DNA from 2 places in the Nonomuraea sp. CA-218870 genome. Region 1 is predicted to be linked to the other one. Evidence: predicted binding sites of a transcription regulator. Region 1 holds the regulator's gene; the other holds the start of a gene.
The links. Region 1 encodes HspR, which represses chaperone genes until heat shock. Its sites were predicted from a motif close to ANTTGAGTCNNNNNGACTCAANT; they were not measured.
Positions count from the first base shown of each region.

Region 2: a site for HspR is predicted at 8,128-8,150, ahead of lon (endopeptidase La). Genes of this name have one in related genera too.

Region 1 is NZ_JBNJMN010000001.1:996,636-1,006,641, forward strand. Features, by position in the region: gene ACQEUU_RS05000 (hypothetical protein) at 1-11, opposite strand, end outside; gene clpB (ATP-dependent chaperone ClpB) at 268-2,838, opposite strand; gene ACQEUU_RS05010 (heat shock protein transcriptional repressor HspR) at 2,839-3,189, opposite strand; gene dnaJ (molecular chaperone DnaJ) at 3,194-4,372, opposite strand; gene grpE (nucleotide exchange factor GrpE) at 4,392-4,997, opposite strand; gene dnaK (molecular chaperone DnaK) at 4,994-6,865, opposite strand; gene ACQEUU_RS05030 (hypothetical protein) at 7,073-7,537, opposite strand; gene ACQEUU_RS05035 (proline dehydrogenase family protein) at 7,642-8,523, shown strand; gene proC (pyrroline-5-carboxylate reductase) at 8,576-9,370, shown strand; gene ACQEUU_RS05045 (ABC transporter permease) at 9,383-10,006, opposite strand, start outside.
Region 2 is NZ_JBNJMN010000001.1:3,697,122-3,707,127, reverse strand. Features, by position in the region: gene ACQEUU_RS17925 (hypothetical protein) at 1-344, opposite strand, end outside; gene ACQEUU_RS17920 (MetQ/NlpA family ABC transporter substrate-binding protein) at 448-1,260, opposite strand; gene ACQEUU_RS17915 (methionine ABC transporter permease) at 1,270-1,926, opposite strand; gene ACQEUU_RS17910 (methionine ABC transporter ATP-binding protein) at 1,923-2,873, opposite strand; gene ACQEUU_RS17905 (Fic family protein) at 3,163-3,768, opposite strand; gene ACQEUU_RS17900 (TetR/AcrR family transcriptional regulator) at 4,127-4,717, opposite strand; gene ACQEUU_RS17895 (alpha/beta fold hydrolase) at 4,771-5,652, shown strand; gene lon (endopeptidase La) at 5,754-8,114, opposite strand; gene ACQEUU_RS17885 (sensor histidine kinase) at 8,289-9,539, shown strand; gene ACQEUU_RS17880 (response regulator) at 9,536-10,006, shown strand, end outside.

The DNA of each region.
Region 1 (10,006 bases):
AGAGTGACCATGGCCAGAATCCTTCGGATGTTCCGCGTAGGCACTTCTCGTCCCCCTGATCGTTCTCGGTGACTGACGAACGCGAAGCTAGTCAGGCAGGCGAGAGCGGGGAGGCGGCTTGCCGGAAGGCTGGCCCGTTCCTTAAGGACCCGAACCTCAAGGAACGGACCCGCAGATGACCCGCCGGGGAACGGCGAACGCCCGGAGGCTGGGCCTCCGGGCGTTGGCGCGTGTCCGGCGGGATTTCCGCGGGTGTACGGCGGGTGCTCAGGCCCGCTGGACGGTCAGCTCGTCGTCGCCGAGGTCGACCAGGACCTTGTCGCCGTCGACGATCTCGCTGGACAGCACCGCCCTGGCCAGCTTGTCGCCGATCGCCGACTGGACCAGGCGGCGCAGCGGGCGCGCCCCGTACATCGGGTCGTAGCCCGTCAGGGCCAGCCACTCGCGGGCCGCAGGTGTGACGTCCAGGGTCAGCCTGCGGTCCGCCAGCCGCTGGGCGAGCCGGTCGACCTGCAGGTCCACGATCTGCGCCAGCTCCTCGGTGCCGAGCGCGTCGAACAGGATCACGTCGTCCAGCCGGTTGAGGAACTCCGGCTTGAACGCGCTGCGCACCGCGCCCATCACGGCCTCGCGCTTGGCGCCGTTCTCCAGCGTCGGGTCGACGAGATACTGGGAGCCGAGGTTGGACGTGAGGATCAGGATCGTGTTCCGGAAGTCGACCGTGCGGCCCTGGCCGTCGGTCAGCCGGCCGTCGTCGAGCACCTGGAGCAGGATGTCGAAGACCTCCGGGTGGGCCTTCTCCACCTCGTCCAGCAGCACCACGGTGTACGGGCGACGCCGGACGGCCTCGGTGAGCTGGCCGCCCTCCTCGTAGCCGACGTAGCCGGGGGGCGCGCCGACGAGCCGGGCGACGCTGTGCTTCTCGGAGTACTCGCTCATGTCGATGCGGGTCATCGCCCGCTCGTCGTCGAACAGGAACTCCGCCAGCGCCTTGGCCAGCTCTGTCTTGCCGACACCGGTCGGGCCGAGGAACAGGAACGAGCCTGTCGGCCGGTCGGGGTCGGCGATGCCGGCCCGGCTGCGCCGGACCGCGTCGGACGCCGCCCGCACGGCCTCGTGCTGGCCGATGAGGCGCTTGCCCAGCTCCTCCTCCATGCGCAGCAGCTTCGCCGTCTCCCCCTCCAGCAGGCGGCCCGCAGGGATGCCGGTCCAGGACGAGATGACCTCGGCGATGTCGTCGGGGCCGACCTCCTCCTTGACCATGGCGTTCTCGGGCGGGGCGGCCTCGGAGGCGGCCTTCAGCGCCTGCTCCAGGCGCGGCACCTCGGCATACATGATGCGGGAGGCGGTCTCGAAGTCGCCGTCGCGCTGCGCCCGCTCGGCGGTGCCGCGCGCCTCGTCGAGCTGCTTCTTCAGCTCGCCGACCTTGTTGAGGCCGGCCTTCTCGTGCTCCCAGCGGCCGACCAGGGCGTTCAGCTCCTCCTGACGGTCGGCCAGCTCCTGGCGCAGGCGCTCCAGGCGCTGGACGGAGGCCTCGTCGGTCTCCTTGGACAGCGCCAGCTCCTCCATCTTCATCCGGTCGACGGCCCGCTGGAGCTGGTCAATCTCGACCGGACGGGAGTCGATCTCCATCCGCAGCCGGGAGGCGGCCTCGTCGACCAGGTCGATGGCCTTGTCCGGCAGGAAACGGCTGGTGATGTAGCGGTCGGACAGCGCGGCGGCGGAGACGAGGGCGCTGTCGGCGATCTGCACCTGGTGGTGGGCCTCGTAGCGGCCCTTCAGCCCGCGCAGGATCGCGATGGTGTCCTCGACCGTGGGCTCGCCCACGTACACCTGCTGGAAGCGGCGCTCCAGCGCCGGGTCCTTCTCGATGCGCTCGCGGTACTCGTCGAGCGTGGTCGCGCCGATCATCCGCAGCTCGCCGCGGGCCAGCATCGGCTTGAGCATGTTGCCCGCGTCCATGGCGCCCTCGGCGGCGCCCGCGCCGACGACGGTGTGGAGCTCGTCGATGAAGGTCACGACCTGGCCGTCGCTCTCCTTGATCTCGGAGAGCACCGCCTTCAGCCGCTCCTCGAACTCGCCGCGGTACTTGGCGCCCGCGACCATCGCGCCCAGGTCGAGCGCGATCAGCCGCTTGTTGCGCAGCGACTCCGGCACGTCACCGGCCACGATGCGCTGGGCCAGGCCCTCGACGACGGCCGTCTTGCCGACGCCGGGCTCGCCGATCAGCACCGGGTTGTTCTTGGTGCGCCGGCTGAGCACCTGCACCACCCGCCGGATCTCGGAGTCGCGGCCGATGACCGGGTCGAGCTTGCCCGCTCGGGCCCGCTCGGTCAGGTCGACGCCGTACTTCTCCAGCGCCTGGTAGGTGTCCTCGGGCGTCTCACTGGTGACCCGGGCGTGACCGCGTACCTTCTCGAACGCGTCGAGCAGCGCCTGCGGCGTGGCCCCCGCGGCCTTGAGCAGCTCGGCGGCCTGGCCGCCGTCCGCCGCGAGGCCGACCAGCAGGTGCTCGGTCGAGACGTACTGGTCCTCCAGCCGGTTGGCGTGCTGGGCGGCGGTGTTCATGACCGTGAGCAGCTGGCGGGAGCTCGTGGGCGCCCCCACCGTCGCGCCCTGCGCCTTGGGCAGCGCCGCCAGCCGCTCCTCGGCCTTGGCCCGCAGCGCCTTCCAGTCGACGCCGACCGCCTCCAGCAGCGGGACGGCGGTGCCGCCGGTCTGCGCGAGCAGCGTGGTCAGCAGGTGGATCGGAGAGATCTCGGGATTGCCGTCGGCGGCGGCCCGCCGCATGGCTCCCGAGAGCGCCTCCTGACTTTTCTGAGTGAGCTTGTATTCCATCTACGCCCCCGGTGGCAACTCGTAGCGGATCAGCGCCTTCATCATCTGGAGTTCGGCGCGCAGCCGGTGAACCTCCTCGCGCAGCCGCAGCGACTCGTTCTCCAGCTCCAGAATCCGCTTGATGCCGGCGAGGTTGATGCCCTCCTCCTGGGAGAGCCGCTGGACCTCGCGCAGCTGGATGATGTCTCTGGTCGAGTAGAGGCGGCCGCGCCCCGCCGTGCGGCCAGGGCAGACCAGACCGAGCCGGTCGTACTGCCGCAGTGTCTGCGGATGCAGCCCCGACAGCTGCGCGGCCACCGAAATCACATAAACAGGAGTGTCATCGGACAGGTCGAAGTAGTTGGCGTCCATCGGCTCACTCGCTTCTGGCTCTCAATATGAGCTCGGCCCGCGGGTCCTCGGCCGCTGTGGCGGTGTTGAACTCCGTGAGCAGCTCCCGCGACTTGTCGTCGAGCGTCTTCGGCACCACGACCTCGACGCTGGCGAGCAGGTCGCCCTTGGTGCCGTCCTTGCGGGTGACGCCCCGGCCGCGGACGCGGAAGGTGCGCCCGTTCGGCGTGCCCGCGGGGATGCGCAGGGTCACCGGCATTCCCTTGAGCGTCGGCACCTTGATCTCGGCGCCGAGGGCCGCCTCCGTGAACGTCACGGGAACCGTGACGGTCAGATTGTCACCCGACCTGCCGAACACGGGGTGCGGCTTGACGTGCGTCACGATGTAGAGATCACCGGCCGGACCGCCGTTCTCGCCGGGCGCTCCCTTGGCCTTGAGCCTGACCCGCGCCCCGTCGGACACCCCCGCGGGGATGCGGGCCTGGATCGTGCGGATGCTCTTGGCCCGGCCGCTGCCCTCGCAGACGGGGCAGGGGTCGTCGACCAGCAGCCCGCGACCCTTGCAGTCGCGGCAGGGCTCGGAGAAGGCGAAGTTGCCCAGGTTGCGGCTGGCCGCGCCGGTGCCCTCACAGGTCGGGCAGACCCGCGGGGTGGTGCCGGCCTTGGCGCCCGTCCCGCTGCACGCGGTGCACGCGGCGGAACTGGTCAGCCTGAGCGAAACCGTGGTGCCCTCGGCAGCCTCCGTGAACGACAGCGTGACCTCTGACTCGATGTCCTGTCCGCGCCGCGGCCTGGTGGCGGAGGTGGTGCGGGTCGTGCTCCCGCCCCGGTTGAACAGCCCGCCGAACAGGTCGCTGAAGCGGTCGCCCGCCCCGGCACCGGTCTGCTGACCGGTGCCGCCGAACAGGTCGCCGAAGTCGAAGCCGAAGTTGCCGCCACCACCCGGACGCTGGCCGCCCACCCCGGACCCGAACAGTGTGCGCGCCTCGTCGTACTCCTTGCGGCGCTTGCTGTCGGACAGGACGTCGTAGGCCTCGGAGACTTCCTTGAACTTCTTCTCCTTGGCCGAGTCGCCCTGGTTGGTGTCGGGGTGGTACTGCCTGGCCAGCTTCCGGTACGCCTTCTTGATCTCGTCGGCGGTGGCTGACTTGGGCACACCAAGGACGGCGTAGTAGTCCTTCTCCAGGTAGTCCTTGGTGCTCATCTACGGCCCTTCGTCCTTGTCAGTTGTCGTCGTCATCGGACGCGGGCGCGTCCCCGGGCTCGGCCACGGCCACGCGCGCCGGACGCAGCACCCGCTCACCCATCCGGTAACCCAGCTGCAGCACCTCGATCGCCGTCGGCTCGGTCACCTCGGGCGAGTAGGTGTGCATCAGCGCCTCGTGGACCATCGGGTCGAACGGGTCGCCCTTCTGGCCGTAGGCGCTGAGACCCAGCTTGGTGAGCACCGCCTCCAGCGACTCCGCCACCTTCGCGAAACCCCCGGTGAGCTCGCCGTGCTCGCGGGCCCTGCCGATGTCGTCGAGCACCGGCAGCAGCTCCGCCAGCACCGCGGCGGTGGCCTGCTCGCGCACGGCCACCCGGTCGCGCTCCACGCGGCGGCGGTAGTTCTGGTATTCGGCCTGGACGCGTTGCAGGTCGGCGGTCCGCTCGTCCAGCTGGGCCCGCAGCTCGGCGTCGGCCGGAGCGGACTCCGCCGGCGCCTGCTGCTGATCCTGCTTGGGCGAATCGTCCTCGGGGCGCACCCTAACCTCCCCCGTCTCCGGGTCGATCTTGCGGTTGTCGCGGATCACCGGCTCCTCATGCCCGTTCTCACGCAACGGCCTCACTTGTCCTTCTTCGGCTCATCGTCCACGATCTCGGCTTCGACGACGTCCTCGTCGGCCTTCTGCTCCTGGCCGGCGGAGGCGTCCTGGGGAGCGCCCTCCGGGCCGCCCGCGGTCTGGCCCTGGTTCTGCGCGTAGATCGCCGAACCCATCTTCTGGCTGACCGTGGCGAGCTTCTCCGCCGAGTTGCGGATCGTGTCGGTGTCGGTGCCCTCCAGAGCCTTCTTCAGCTCGGCGAGCGCGTCGTTGACCTCGGCCTTGATGTCGCCGGGAACCTTGTCGTCGTTCTCGCGGAGGAACTTCTCCGTCTGGTAGGCGAGCCCGTCGGCGTTGTTGCGGACCTCGGCCTCCTCGCGGCGCTTGCGGTCCTCCTCGGCGTAGGACTCGGCCTCGCGCATCATGCGCTCGATGTCGTCCTTCGGCAGCGCGGAGCCGCCGGTGATCGTCATCGTCTGCTCCTTGCCCGTGCCCAGGTCCTTGGCGGAGACGTTGACGATGCCGTTGGCGTCGATGTCGAAGGTGACCTCGATCTGCGGGATGCCGCGCGGCGCCGGCGCGATGCCGGTCAGCTCGAAGGTGGCCAGCTTCTTGTTGTAGGCCGCGATCTCGCGCTCACCCTGGAAGACCTGGATCTGCACCGACGGCTGGTTGTCCTCGGCCGTGGTGAAGACCTCGGAGCGCTTGGTCGGGATCGTCGTGTTGCGCTCGATGATCTTGGTGAAGATGCCGCCCTTGGTCTCGATGCCCAGCGACAGCGGGGTCACGTCGAGCAGCAGGACGTCCTTGACCTCGCCCTTGAGCACGCCGGCCTGCAGGGCGGCGCCGATGGCGACGACCTCGTCCGGGTTGACGCCCTTGTTGGGGTCCTGGCCGCCGGTCAGCTCCTTGACCAGCTCGGTGACGGCGGGCATCCGGGTCGAGCCGCCGACCAGCACCACGTGGGCGATGTCGGAGACCTTGATGCCGGCGTCCTTGATGACCTGGTGGAACGGGCCCTTGCAGCGCTCGAGCAGGTCGGCGGTGAGCCGCTGGAACTCGGCGCGGGTCAGCTTCTCGTCGAGGTGCAGCGGGCCCTCGGACGAGGCGGTGATGTAGGGCAGGTTGATCGAGGTCTCGGACTGGGCCGACAGCTCGATCTTGGCCTTCTCCGCGGCCTCGCGCAGGCGCTGGAGGGCCATCTTGTCCTTGGACAGGTCGACGCCGTGCGCGTTCTGGAAGCGCTTGACGAGCTCGTCGACGACGCGCTGGTCCCAGTCGTCACCGCCGAGGTGGTTGTCGCCGCTGGTCGCCTTGACCTCGACGAAGCCGTGGCCGTCCTCCTGGCCGACGTCGAGCAGGGACACGTCGAAGGTGCCGCCGCCGAGGTCGAAGACCAGGATCGTCTGGTCCTGCTCCTTGTCGAGGCCGTACGCGAGCGCGGCCGCGGTCGGCTCGTTGATGATGCGCAGAACGTTGAGACCCGCGATCGTGCCGGCCTCCTTGGTGGCCTGGCGCTGCGCGTCGTTGAAGTAGGCCGGGACGGTGATCACCGCGTCGGTGATCTTCTCGCCCAGGTAGGCCTCGGCGTCCTGCTTGAGCTTCTGCAGGACGAAGGCGCTGATCTGCTGCGGCGAGAACTTCTTGCCGTCGATCTCCTGGGACCAGGTGGTGCCCATCTCCCGCTTGACCGATCGGATCGTCCGGTCGACGTTGGTGACGGCCTGCCGCTTGGCGACCTCGCCGACGAGGACCTCGCCGTTCTTCGCGAAGGCGACCACGGACGGCGTGGTCCGCGAGCCCTGCGCGTTGGCAATGACGGTGGGCTCACCGCCCTCGAGAATCGAGACGACGGAGTTGGTCGTCCCCAGGTCGATACCTACCGCACGTGCCATGAGTACGTCCTTGTAGTCAAAGTTGAGTCGGTTAAGCTCAACGTACGAATTCGAGCAGGCTTTGTCAAACGACTTGAGCCTACTCGACTCAACCCCTGACAAGGGCGTTTTGTTCCCTGAGATGTCCCTTAGGGGTCCGCCTCCGGGTACGCCCCACCGGCCGTGCGCGGCGGGTCTCCCGGGGGCGGAGGGCAGGGGAACGGGGTGTCAGCTCTTGGCGCCGTCTACGATCTTCCGCTTCCCGAGTGGGGACTTGAGCTTGACCGTCGTGGTCTTCTCGATGGCGATCATGATGCAGGAGACGTTCCTGGCCTTCGCCGACGGGCCCTCGTACAGGGTGATCGTGACCCGCTTCCTCGTCTCCTTGACCTTCACCCGGTCCAGCACCGTGCACGGCTCCACGCCCGACCACCAGGTCAGCCGGACCTGACGGCCCTTCGACACCGGCGTCGCCTTGGTGAAGCGCACCTTCCGGGGGTTGACCGCGTCACCCGTCGGCTTCACCGGCTTGGGCTTGACCGTCGGCGCGGGCGTCACCGCGTCCGCCACCGGTGAGCTGGACACCGGCGTGTCGGGGCCCTGGGACGCGGCCTGCTCGGCGGGCCGCTCCGCTCCGCACCCGGCGGTGAGGAGGAGACATCCGGCTATGAGAGTCGCTGTCGCTGTGCGCATACCCTTACGACGGATATGACAGGTCTCCGGTTCAGCCGGTCGGGTCCGAGGCGGGACACCCCGGGCGGGGCGGCGGGGGGAGCCCGGGTGAGTAGGGTTGAGCCGTGCTGCGTCAGGCCCTACTCGCCGTGTCCAGGAGCGCGCGCGCCGAGCGCGTCATCTCCACCTCGCCGCTGACCCGCGCCGTCGTCAGACGCTACGTCGCCGACGACATCGCCCGCACGGTCACCGAGCTGACCCGCAGGGGCCTGCTCGTCACCGTCGACCATCTCGGCGAGGACGTCCACGACAGGGCGCAGGCGGAGGGCGCCGTGCGCGCCTATCTCGACCTGCTCAGGGTGCTGCCGGAGGGCTCCGACGTGTCGGTCAAGCTCACCGCGCTCGGGCTGCGGCTGTCGGAGCAGCTCGCCCTCGACAACGCCGCCACCATCTGCGAGGCCGCCGCCCCGCGGGGCATCACGCTCACCCTCGACGCCGAGGAGCACGACACCATCCCCGGCCTCCACTCCATCCACGCCACCCTCCGCAAGGAGCACCCGAGCGTGGGGGTCGTGGTCCAGGCCTACCTGCGCGACGCCGCCGAGCGCTGCGCCAAGCTCGACGGGGCCAGGGTGCGGCTGTGCAAGGGCGCCTACACCGCGCCCGGCGCCCACACCTCGGCGGCCGACATCGACCGCTCGTACGCGCGCTGCCTCAGGGTGCTGATGAGCGGCACCGGCTACCCGATGGTCGCCACCCACGACCCTCGGCTCCTGTCCGTCGCCGCCACCCTGGCCGTCCTGGAGGGCCGCGACCACAACGGGTTCGAGTATCAGATGCTGTACGGGGTGCGGCCCGACGAGCAGGAGCGGCTGGCCGCGCAGGGGGCCAGGATGCGGGTGTACGTCCCCTACGGCGCCGACTGGTACGCCTACCTCATGCGCAGGCTGGCCGAGCGTCCCGCCAACCTGGCGTTCTTCGCCCGCTCCCTGCTGTCGCGGGGCTGACCTCGGCGCGCCGGTAGGCTGCGACCGGGCGTCTACTGCGTGAGGACAACACATGATCGCGATTCTCGGCACCGGCAAGATGGGCGAGGCCCTGCTGTCGGGGTTGCTCCGGGCCGGGTTCAAGCCGGGCGACGTGCTGGCCACCGTGCGCCGGCCGGACCGGGCGCGGGCGCTGACCGAGAGCTACGGGGTGCGGGCCGTCTCCAACGCCGAGGCGGCCAAGTCGGCCGACACGCTCATCCTGGCCGTCAAGCCGCAGGACATGGGCGCGCTGCTCGCCGAGATCGCCCCCCACCTGCCCCCCGGCCGCCTGGTGATCACCGCCGCGGCGGGCATCACCACGGCCTTCGTCGAGCAGCGGCTGGGGGCCGAGACCGCGGTGGTCAGGGTCATGTCCAACACTCCCATCCGGTTCGACGAGGCGATGAGCGTGATCTCCGCGGGCGCGTACGCGGGGGAGGAGCACCTGCGGCGCACCGAGGACCTGCTGCGGCCGGTCGGCAAGGTGCTGCGCATCCCCGAGTCGCAGCAGGACGCCGCCACAGCCCTGTCGGGCAGCGGCCCGGCCTACTTCTTCTATCTGGTGGAGGCCATGGTCGACGCCGGGATCCTGCTCGGCATGCCGCGCGCGGCGGCGCTCGACATGGTCACCCAGTCGATCGTGGGCGCGGCCGTCATGCTCCGCGACTCGGGCGAGCACCCGGTGATCCTGCGCGAGGCGGTGACCTCGCCGGGCGGCACCACGATCGCGGCCATCGCCGAGCTGGAGCGCCACAGCGTGCGGGCGGCCTTCCTGGCGGCCATCGAGGCGGCCCGCGACCGGGGCCGCGAGCTCGCCTCCGGCTGACGCCCGCGCGTTCTAGGCGTCGCGGCGGCGCATCAGCACGGCTCCGGCCAGCATGGCGGCGGTCACCCAGGCGAGGTAGACCGCGAACCCGCTCCACGGGCCCAGCGAGCCGTTGTCCTGGTTGGACACGATCAGCAGGCCGGCGTTCGTGGTGAAGTAGTCGGCCACGGTGGTTCCCCACGCGCCCGGCAGCTGGGTCATCATGGGAGGGAGCACCATGATCAGCCCGATGGCCGACACGATCGCGCCCGCCGTGTGCCTGATCAGCGTGCCCAGTCCCAGCCCGAACAGCCCGCACGCGGTCAGGTAGAGGGCGGAGCCGAGCGCGGACCGCGCCACGTCGGCCGCCTCGACGGACGGCGGCTGCATGATCGCCACGCCGACGGCGATCGCGCCGGCCGACGCGACCAGGCAGACGGCCAGCGAGACAGCGGTGAACACGATGATCTTGGCGCTGAGCAGGGTCAGGCGCCGGGGCACGGCCATGAGAGAGACGCGGATGGCCTCGGTGCGGTATTCGCTGGAGATCATCAGGACGCCGAGAGCGGCCATGGCCAGCGCGGCGATCATGCCGCCGGACAGGCTGGTGGTCACCGCCTGATCGCCCGGGATCGGCCCTTCGGCCACGCTCTTGTT
Region 2 (10,006 bases), 2.7 Mb from region 1:
TTGCCGTGCACGTCGAACCGGAAGACGTGCTTCCACTCCCAGACGCGCTTCTTGACTTCCTTCTTCACCCACCAGCACTTCTTCTCGCCGTCGTGCCACTTGCAGACCTTCTTCGGGACGATGACGGTCTTCCAGTGCCAGTGCTTGTAGGTCTTCTTCTCGACCTCCACGTGGCCCTTGGCCTTGGCCTTGTGGTCGCTGGAGTGGTACGGGCCCCAGCTGTCGGAGTAGGTGCCGGACGAGGTCGCGGCGCCGGTCGTCGTCGCGCCCGCGGCCACGGGGGCGGCGACGGTGACTGCGGCGGCGGCGGCCACGCCGATCAGGAGTCGGGTTGCGAATCGCACTTGAGGGCTCCTCGGGAAGAGGTTGGTTCTGCTGTCGGACTATTGATAAGCGGAACCGATTGCCCGTTGCTTGCAACCCGCTTTAACCCTGCCTTATCCAGACTTATCCGGCGGCGATCACCGAGCCCGCGTACTTCTGCGCGATGAAGTCCTTCACCTTCTGGTCCCGCAGCAGCTTGGCCAGGGTGACGACGTCCGGGTCCTGCTCCTTGCCGGCGGCCACGACCAGGCCGTTCACGTACGGATTCGCCTCGGTCTTCTCCAGCACCAGCGCCTCGGACGCGGGCTTGAGCCCGGCCTCGATCGCGTAGTTGCCGTTGATCACGGCCGCGTCCACGTCGTCCAGCGAGCGCGGCAGCTGGGCGGCCTCCAGCGACTCGAACCGCAGGTTCTTCGGGTTGCCGGTGACGTCGCGCTCGGTGGCGGCGGTGCCGGCGCCCTCCTTGAGGGTGATCACGCCGTTGTCGGCGAGCAGCTTGAGCGCGCGGCCCAGGTTGGTGGCGTCGTTAGGCACGGCCACGGTGCCGCCGTCGGGCAGCCCGCCGAGCTCGGTCGCCTTCTTGGAGTACAGGCCGAGCGGCTCCAGGTGGACCGGGGCGACGAAGGCCAGGTCGGTGCCCTTGGAGGAGTTGAAGTCGTCCAGGTACGGGCGGTGCTGGAAGAAGTTGGCGTCCAGCTTGCCCTCGCTCAGCTGGACGTTGGGCTGCACGTAGTCGGTGAACTCGACGATCTCCAGGTCCAGGCCGGCGGCCTCGGCGAGGTTCTCGTTGACGTACTTGACGATCTCCCCGTGCGGCACCGGGCTGACGCCGATCTTGAGAGCGCCGTCGGGCTCGCTGGTAGCGGACTGCGACGTACCGCATGCGGCGAGCGACAGGGCCAGCGCGGCAACACCCACTATGCGACGAAATTTCATGATCTTCCTTTATTTGTGTGATAGACGCCGGGCGGCGTAGTCGCCCAGGCTCTGCATGACTTGCACGATCACGATCAGCAGCACGACGGTCGCCACCATCACGCCGGTCTCGAACCGCTGGTAGCCGTACCGGATGGCCAGGTCCCCGAGCCCGCCCCCGCCGATGGTCCCGGCCATGGCCGTGTAGCCGATGAGCGCGACCACCGTCACGGTCACCCCGGCGACGATCCCCGGCAGCGCCTCGGGCAGCAGCACCTTGACCACGACGGTGGCGCGGCCCGCCCCCATCGCCCGCGCGGCCTGGATCACGTCGCGGTCCACCTCGCGCAGCGCCGTCTCCACCAGCCGGGCGAAGAACGGCACGGCGCCGACGGTCAGGGGCACCACCACGGCGGCGGTCCCGATCGTGGTGCCGACGACCAGCCGGGTGAACGGGATGATCGCGATCATCAGCACGATGAACGGCAGCGACCGGCCGACGTTGACGACCAGCCCGAGCACGGACTTGACCGCGGGCAGCGGACGCAGCCCGCCCCGGTCGAACACCACCAGCGCCACGCCCAGCGGCAGCCCGAGCAGCACGGTCAGCAGCGCCGACCAGCCGACCATGATGCCGGTCTCCACCGTGGCCTCCGCCAGCAGCGGCGCCATCTCCTCCCAGGTCATGACACCTCCACCAGCAGCCCGCGGGCGCGCAGGTAGTCCAGCGCGGCCGGGGCCTCGTCCCCGGTGAGCGCGATCCGCAGCCGGCCGGCCGCGCCGCCGGCGATCTCCTCGATCGCGCCGCCCAGGATGCTCACGTCCACGTCGAACTTGCGCACCACCTCCGACACCAGCGGCCGCTGCGGGTCGCCGGTGAAGGTGAGCGTCACCGAGCCGGCCGGCGGGTCGCCGGGCAGCGGGAAGATCTCCCGGGTGAGGCGCGAGCCGGGGGTCCTGATCAGCTCGGCGATGGGCCCCGCCTCCTCGACCCGCCCACCGGACATGATGGCGGCCGAGTCGCAGACGTTCTTGATCACGTCCATCTCGTGCGTGATGAGCAGGATCGTCAGGCCCAGCTCGGCGTTGAGCCGCCTGAGCAGGTCCAGGATCGACTGGGTGGTGGCGGGGTCGAGCGCCGAGGTGGCCTCGTCCGACAGCAGGACGGCCGGGCTGCCGGCGAGCGCCCTGGCGATGCCGACGCGCTGCTTCTGCCCGCCGGAGAGCTGGTGCGGGTGGTCGCGTTCGCGCCCGGCCAGCCCCACCAGCTCCAGCAGTTCGCCGACGCGGCGCCTGCGCTCCGCCCTGGGCACGCCCATGACCTCCAGCGGGAAGGCCACGTTGCCCGCGACGGTGCGCGAGGAGAGCAGCGCGAAATGCTGGTGGATCATGCCGATGCGGCGCCGGGCGAGGTTGAGGTCACGGCCGCGCAGCCCCGTCAGCTCCTGGCCGGCCACCCGCACCGTGCCCGAGTCGGGCCGCTCCAGCAGGTTGACGCAGCGCAGCAGCGTGCTCTTGCCGGCGCCGCTGCGCCCGACCACCCCGTAGACCTCGCCTTCGCGCACGCTCAGGTCGACGCCGTCCAGAGCGACGGTGCGGCCGTACGCCTTGCGCAGGCCGGAAACCTCGATCACGACTCTTCCCCATGGCTGAGAGGCGGCACGCCGCCGCCGGGCTTGGAACGATCAGGTACGGGAGCCGGTCGTCCTATCGGGAGCCGGGGTGGAACGGCAGGTGACTCAGCCTGCGCAGCACGAAATGGGGCGTGATCATAGGGGGACCTTCGAGGGAGACGGCGGTCAGCGGGCCTGGCGGGCGGTCGTCCGCCCCGTGCTCGGACGACAACACCTGCCGGATCGGTGGTGCGCGGGTCCCTCGGTCATGCTCATGCCAACGACGCGCGTCGCGGCGGCTATTCCCGGCTCAGACGGTGACCTCGCTCACCCTGTACGGGTCGCGCAACGGCTCGGCCCGCCCCGCGAAGTCCGCCTTGATCTGCCGCATGAGCGGCCCCGGCGCGTAGAAGCGCCCCTTGGTCTCCCCGTACGGCTGGAGCCAGCCCTTGGCGGCCAGCTCTCGCAGGTCGCGGGCCGCCTGGCCCTGGCTGAGCCCTTCGTCGGCCTGGTAGCGGCTGCGGCGCAGCCTGCGGTTGACGAACACCTCGTAGAGGGCGGACACGGACCGGGTGTTGAGCCCGTCGGCGTCGACCCGCTCTTCGAGCAGCGTCCAGACCTCCCCGGCCTGGGCCAGCCGCTGCCGCACCCGCTGGGCCTGCAGGTGGTGTGCGCGCAGACAGAACCGGACCCAGGAAACGGTGTCGCCGTGCGGCTTCCACGATCCGTGCTGCACTCCCCGGAGCGCGCGGTGGTAATCGGTGGTGTTCTCACCTGTGCCGAGCCACTCCGCGATGGAGGAGAACTCGGGGGTGAGGATCTGGTCGCGACCGAGCACCAGGGTCCGCAGGGCTCGTGACATCCTGCCGTTGCCGTCACGCCAGGGGTGGATGGCCACGAGGTTGAAGTGCGCCATGGCGGCCCGGACGTAGCTGGGCCCGTCGAGGTCCCAGCGTTGAGCCAGGTGATGTGGGTGAGCGCCTGCTGATAACCCGCGATCTCCCGCGCCACCTGGCCTGGTGTCTCCAGCGGCTCCTCACCGGACATGATGGACTCGATGTCCTCGACGCCGGCGTGATAGCCCTCGATCGAGTTGGAGCCCTGGATGGCCCGTGCCTGAAGCTGCCTGCGCAGCTGGCCGTCCCAGCGGTGGGTCTCGGCCAGCCGGTATTTGAGGTCGCGGCGCATGTCTTCGATCTCCGCCAGCACGGCCTTGTCGTCCGGCTCCAGCTCAGGGGTCCCGTACAGCAGGGAGTCATGGAAGCATGCCCGAATCATTCGGTCAAACGTACGGATGATTCGGTCATTCTGGATATCTGCTGATCAAGGATGCTTATGGCCCGTTCCGGGGCGTGATGACCGAGGAGCAGGCCTGAGGCCAGCCCGTCGACCAACGCCAGCAGGGCGTCCGCCGCCGCGCCCGGGTCGGCGGCGAGTCCTTCCAGGCACCCCGCCACGACGGCGGCGAGCTGGGCCTGGCCCTCCCGGTAGCGCGCGGCGAGGGTCTCGTCGTTGAGCGCGCGGATGAAGACCGCGACGCCCACCAGCGTCTCCGTCCGGGCCTCGGCGTCCAGCGGCAGCAGCGTCACGAGCAGGGCTCGCAGCACCTCGCGGGGCGCGGCGGACCCCATCCCGGCCAGGCCGCGCCGCAGGCGCTCCGACAGCCGGTCACGCAGCAGGACCGTCGCGTACAGGAGCATCTCGTCCTTGCTCGCGAAGTAGTGCTGGACGAGCCCGATGGACATGCCCGCCGCCGTCGCGACCTCCCGCATGCTGACCGCCTCCAGGCCGCGCGAGGCCGCGATGCCCCACAGCGCCTCGGCGATCCGCGTCCGCCGCTGTTCGTGGTCGACCTTCTTCGGCATGTGCCCGCCCTCCAAGTTTTCGCCATATGATCGTATGGCAAAGGAGGGGTGCGATGCCGAAGATCGGTCGCTTCGTCACGCCGGAGGCGCGAGCGGAGTACGAGCGGACCTACGACGAGGCGATGGCGGCGCTGCCGTCGCCGGCCGAGACGCGTGACGTGCCGACGCCGTTCGGGCGGGTGCGCGCCTACCGGTTCGGCCCGTCCGGCGGCACGCCGCTGGTGCTGCTGCACGGCAAGTCGGCGACGAGCGTCATGTGGCTGCCCAACCTTCCCGGCCTGGCCGCCGCGCGCCCCGTGTACGCGCTCGACCTTCTCGGCGAGGGCGGGCGGAGCGAGCAGACCGCGCCGATCAGGGACGCCGCCGACCAGGCCGCCTGGCTGTCGGCGGCACTCGCCGGGCTCGGCCTCGGCACGGCGCACCTGGTGGGCATGTCGATGGGCGGCTGGCTGGCGTGCAACCAGGCCGTACGGGATCCACGCCACGTGGCCTCGATCACCCTGCTCGACCCGGCGGGGGCGCTCGCGCCGATGCCTCTCGGCCTGATCCTGCGGACGATCCCGGTCATGCTGCCGTTCGTCTCGCGCTGGGCGAGGCCGCGCTTCATGGCGTGGATCGACGGCACCGGCGCCGACATCTCCGCGGACGACCCGGTGGCCCGGCTCATCTCCGCGACGATGCGCGACTACCGGCCCGCGCTCCCGCCACCCACCCGCTTCACCGACGAGCAGCTGCGCTCGATCACGGTCCCGGCCCTGGTCGTCGTCGCCGGGCGCAGCGTCATCCACGACCCCGGCGAGGCGGTGCGGCGGGCGGAGCGGCTCATCCCCGGGGTGCGGGCCGAACTGTGGCCGGAGGCGACCCACTCGATCGCCGGTCAGTTCGCCGCCGAGGTGAACGAGCGGGTGCTGAAGTTCGCCGCCTCACTGCCGTAGTCGCCCGTACGGAACACCGCCGTACACGCGGGACGCCCCGCCGCAGCGGGGCTTCCCGGTGCGGCGGGGCGTCTTGGGGCGGCAGGGCGTCTCGGGGCGGATCAGGCGGCGACGCCGTCCGCCACCTGGGCCGGGGTGAGCGCGAGGTCCAGGACCTCGCGCACGTCGCTGACCGAGTGGATGGTCAGCTCGTCGCGGACCTCCTGGGGCACGTCGTCCAGGTCCGGCTCGTTGCGGGCCGGGATGAGCACCGTGGAGATGCCCGCCCGGTGCGCCGCCAGCAGCTTCTGCTTGACGCCGCCGATCGGCAGCACCCGGCCGGTGAGCGAGATCTCGCCGGTCATCGCCACGTCGCCGCGGACCTGGCGGCCCGACAGCAGCGAGGCCAGCGCGGTCGTCAGCGTCACGCCCGCCGAGGGGCCGTCCTTGGGCACGGCGCCCGCCGGGAAGTGGACGTGCACCGAGCGGTCCTTCAGCGCGGTGACCGGCAGCTCCAGCTCCGCGCCGTGGGAGCGGAGGTAGGACAGGGCGATCCTGGCCGACTCCTTCATCACGTCGCCGAGCTGGCCGGTCAGGGTCAGGCCGGTCTCACCGGTCTCCGGGTCGGCCAGCGACGCCTCCACGTACAGCACGTCGCCGCCGGCCCCGGTGACCGCCAGGCCGGTGGCCACGCCGGGCACCGAGGTGCGCTGGGCGTTCTCCGGCAGCGACGACTCCGGCACGAACCTGGGCCTGCCCAGGTAGGCCGTCAGGTCGTCGGCGCCGACCGTGACCGGGAGCTCGTCACCGGCCGCGATCTTGCGCAGGACGCGGGCGACCGACCGCTCCAGCGAGCGGACGCCGGCCTCGCGGGTGTACTCGGTGGCCAGCCGGCGCAGCGCCGCGTCCTCGACGGCGACCTCCTCGGCCGTCAGGCCGGCCAGCCCGAGCTGCCGGGGCAGCAGGTGGTCGCGGGCGATGGCGACCTTCTCGTCCTCGGTGTAGCCGTCGAGCGTGACGACCTCCATCCGGTCCAGCAGCGGGCCGGGGATGGCCTCCAGGACGTTGGCCGTGGCCAGGAAGAGCACGTCGCTCAGGTCGAGCTCGACCTCCAGGTAGTGGTCGCGGAAGGTGTGGTTCTGCGCCGGGTCGAGCACCTCCAGCAGCGCGGCCGTCGGGTCGCCGCGGTAGTCGGCGCCGACCTTGTCGACCTCGTCGAGCAGCACGACCGGGTTCATCGAACCGGCCTCGCGGATAGCGCGGACGATCCGGCCGGGCAGCGCGCCCACGTAGGTGCGCCGGTGGCCGCGGATCTCCGCCTCGTCGCGTACGCCGCCGAGGGCGACGCGGACGAACTCGCGGCCCATGGCACGGGCGACGGACTCGCCGAGCGAGGTCTTGCCGACACCGGGAGGGCCGGCCAGGGCGAGCACGGCGCCGCCGCGGCGGCCGCCCACCACGCCGAGCCCCTTCTCCTGCCGGCGCTTGCGTACGGCCAGGTGCTCGATGATGCGGTCCTTCACGTCGGACAGGCCCGTGTGGTCGGCGTCCAGCACCTCGCGGGCACCGGCGATGTCGTAGTTGTCGTCGGTACGCACGTTCCACGGCATGTCGAGGACCGTGTCGAGCCACGTGCGGATCCAGCCGCCCTCGGGGGACTGCTCGGAGGTCCGCTCCAGCTTGTCGACCTCCTTGAGCGCGGCCTCGCGCACCTTCTCGGGCAGGTCGGCCGCCTCGACGCGGGCGCGGTAGTCCTCCTCCTCGGTCTCGGCCGAGCCGCCGTCGAGCTCCTTCAGCTCCTTGCGGATGGCGGCGAGCTGCTGGCGCAGCAGGAACTCGCGCTGCTGCTTCTCCATGCCCTCCTGGACGTCCTTGCGGATCGTCTCGGCGACGTCCAGCTCGGCCAGGTGCTCGCGGGACCACTCGATCAGCTTGCCCAACCGGTCGGCGGGGTCGGGGGACTCCAGCAGCTCGACCTTCTGGGAGGTGGACAGCCACGGCGTGTAGCCGGAGCTGTCGGCCAGCACGGCGGGGTCGTCGATCTGGTTGACCTGGTCGACCACCTGCCAGGCGCCGCGCTTCTGCAGGATCGTGGTGGCCAGGGCCTTGTACTCCTTGGCCAGCTCGTGGGCGCGCTCGTGGGCGGCGACCGCGTCGACGGTCACGGCCTCCACCCACAGCGCGGCGCCGGGGCCGGTGGTGCCCGCGCCCACGCGCACCCGGTCGACGCCGCGGACCACGGCGGCGGGCTCGCCGCCTGGCAGCCGCCCGACCTGCTCGACGACGGCCCGCACGCCCACGGCGCCGTAGCGGCCGTCGACGCGGGGAACGAGAAGCACCTGCGGCTTGTTGCCACCGGATGCCCGGGCAGCGTCGATGGCGGCGCGCACCTCGGAGTCGGACAGGTCCAGCGGAACCACCATGCCGGGCAGTACGACGGCGTCGTCCAGCGGCAGCACCGGCAGGATCAAGCTCTCACTCATGCGAACTCCATAGGGTTGAGTTATATCGACTCAATTCATCGGAGCGGCTTAATGTTCCCAAGCTTTCCGATGTTCGCTCAGAGCGAGCGTAATCATGTAAGTCATACCTGGGAGTGAGACCGGATCAGCCCTTGGTCCGACGCGTGGCGAGCGGCGTGCTCGTAGGCTTTGGGGGTGTTCTCGGCAGTGCTGCGCCCCATCCTCCTGGCGCTCTACCAGGGTGCGGCCGACCAGCCCGCGCCCCCGTCGGGCCGGCGGGCCCTGCCCATGCCGCGCTGGCTGGGGCTGCTGCCGTTCCGCAGACTCGACCTCGTCCAGGTGGTCGACGTCCTGCTGGCCCTCATCCTGTTCCTGACCACCTACGACCGGGTCATCCAGCGCGACGGGCGGCCGGCCCTCGCCTACGTGGCCGCGCTGGGCGTCGCGATCCCGCTGGTGCTGCGCGACCGGAGGCCGCTGGCGGCCTGGCGCGCCTCGCTGGCGCTGCTCCCGGCCGGGCTCTGGGTCTCGTTCGCGCTGGGCGTCGCCTACGAGGACAACCCCTACACCGCGGAGATAGTGATCTCTTACCTGCTCGTCGCCTACTCCGTGGCGGTGCGCTGCGACCGGCGGATCACCGGCGCGGCCTGGGTGATCAGCGTGGTGGTGATGTGGATCGCCTTCCCCAACAGCGTGCCGCTCGGGTCGGTCATGGTGGGCGCCGTCATGCTCCTCGGCCACAACGTGCGGCTGCGCCGCGGCGCCACCGAACGGCTCGCCCTGGAGGAGCGGCGCAGCCAGGAGGCGATGGGGGCGCAGGCCGTGCTGGAGGAGCGCGCGCGCATCGCCCGCGAGCTGCACGACGTGGTGGCCCACCACATGTCGGTGATCGCGATCCAGGCGGAGGCGGTGCCGCTCAAGGCGGCGGGCGACCCGGCCCAGCTGGAGGCGGGGCTCGCCGGCATCCGCGCCCTGTCGCTGGAGGCGATCGCCCAGCTCCGGCAGGTGCTCGGCGTGCTGCGCGACGAGGACGGCCGCACCGACACCGCCCCGCAGCCCGGCCTGGCCCAGGTCGACGACCTCGTCGCCAACGCGCGGGCGGCCGGGCTGTCCGTGCTGGTCAAGCTGCCCGAGTCGGTGGAGGGGGTGCCCCAGACGGTGGGGATGTCCGCCTACCGCATCGTGCAGGAGTCGCTGAGCAACGCCATGCGCCACGCCCCGGGCGCGACCGTCATGATCGACGTCCGCCGCGACGAGCAGGGCGTGCGGCTCCACGTGACCAACGGCCCCGGCACCTCCTCCGCCCGCTCGCCCGGCGCCGGCCACGGGCTGGTCGGCATGCGCGAGCGGGCGGCGCTGCTGGGCGGCACGCTGGAGGCGGGGCCGGTCCCCGTAGGAGGTTTTCAGGTGACCGCGGTGCTGCCGACCGGACGGGGTCCCTCGTGATCCGGGTTCTCATAGCCGACGACCAGGGCATGGTGCGCACGGGGTTCACCGTGTTCCTGAGCGCCCAGCCCGACATCGTGGTCGTGGGCGAGGCGGCCGACGGGCGCGAAGCGCTCCAGCGGGCCGCCGAGCTGACGCCCGACGTGGTGCTGATGGACGTGCGGATGCCGGTGATGGACGGGCTGGACGCCACCCGGCGGCTGCTGTCGTCCGGCTCGGAGTCCAAGGTGCTCATCCTGACCACGTTCGACCTCGACGACTACGTCTACGAGGCGCTGCGGGCCGGCGCCAGCGGGTTCCTGCTCAAGGACGCCTCGGCCGCCCAGCTCGCCGAGGCCGTCCGGGTGGTCGCGGCCGGCGACGCGCTGATCTCCCCCGGCGTCACCAGGCGGCTCATCCGTGAGTTCGCCCGGCTGGGGCCGCGCCCGGCTCCCGCGGCCGCCCGGCTGAGCGAGCTGACCGAGCGC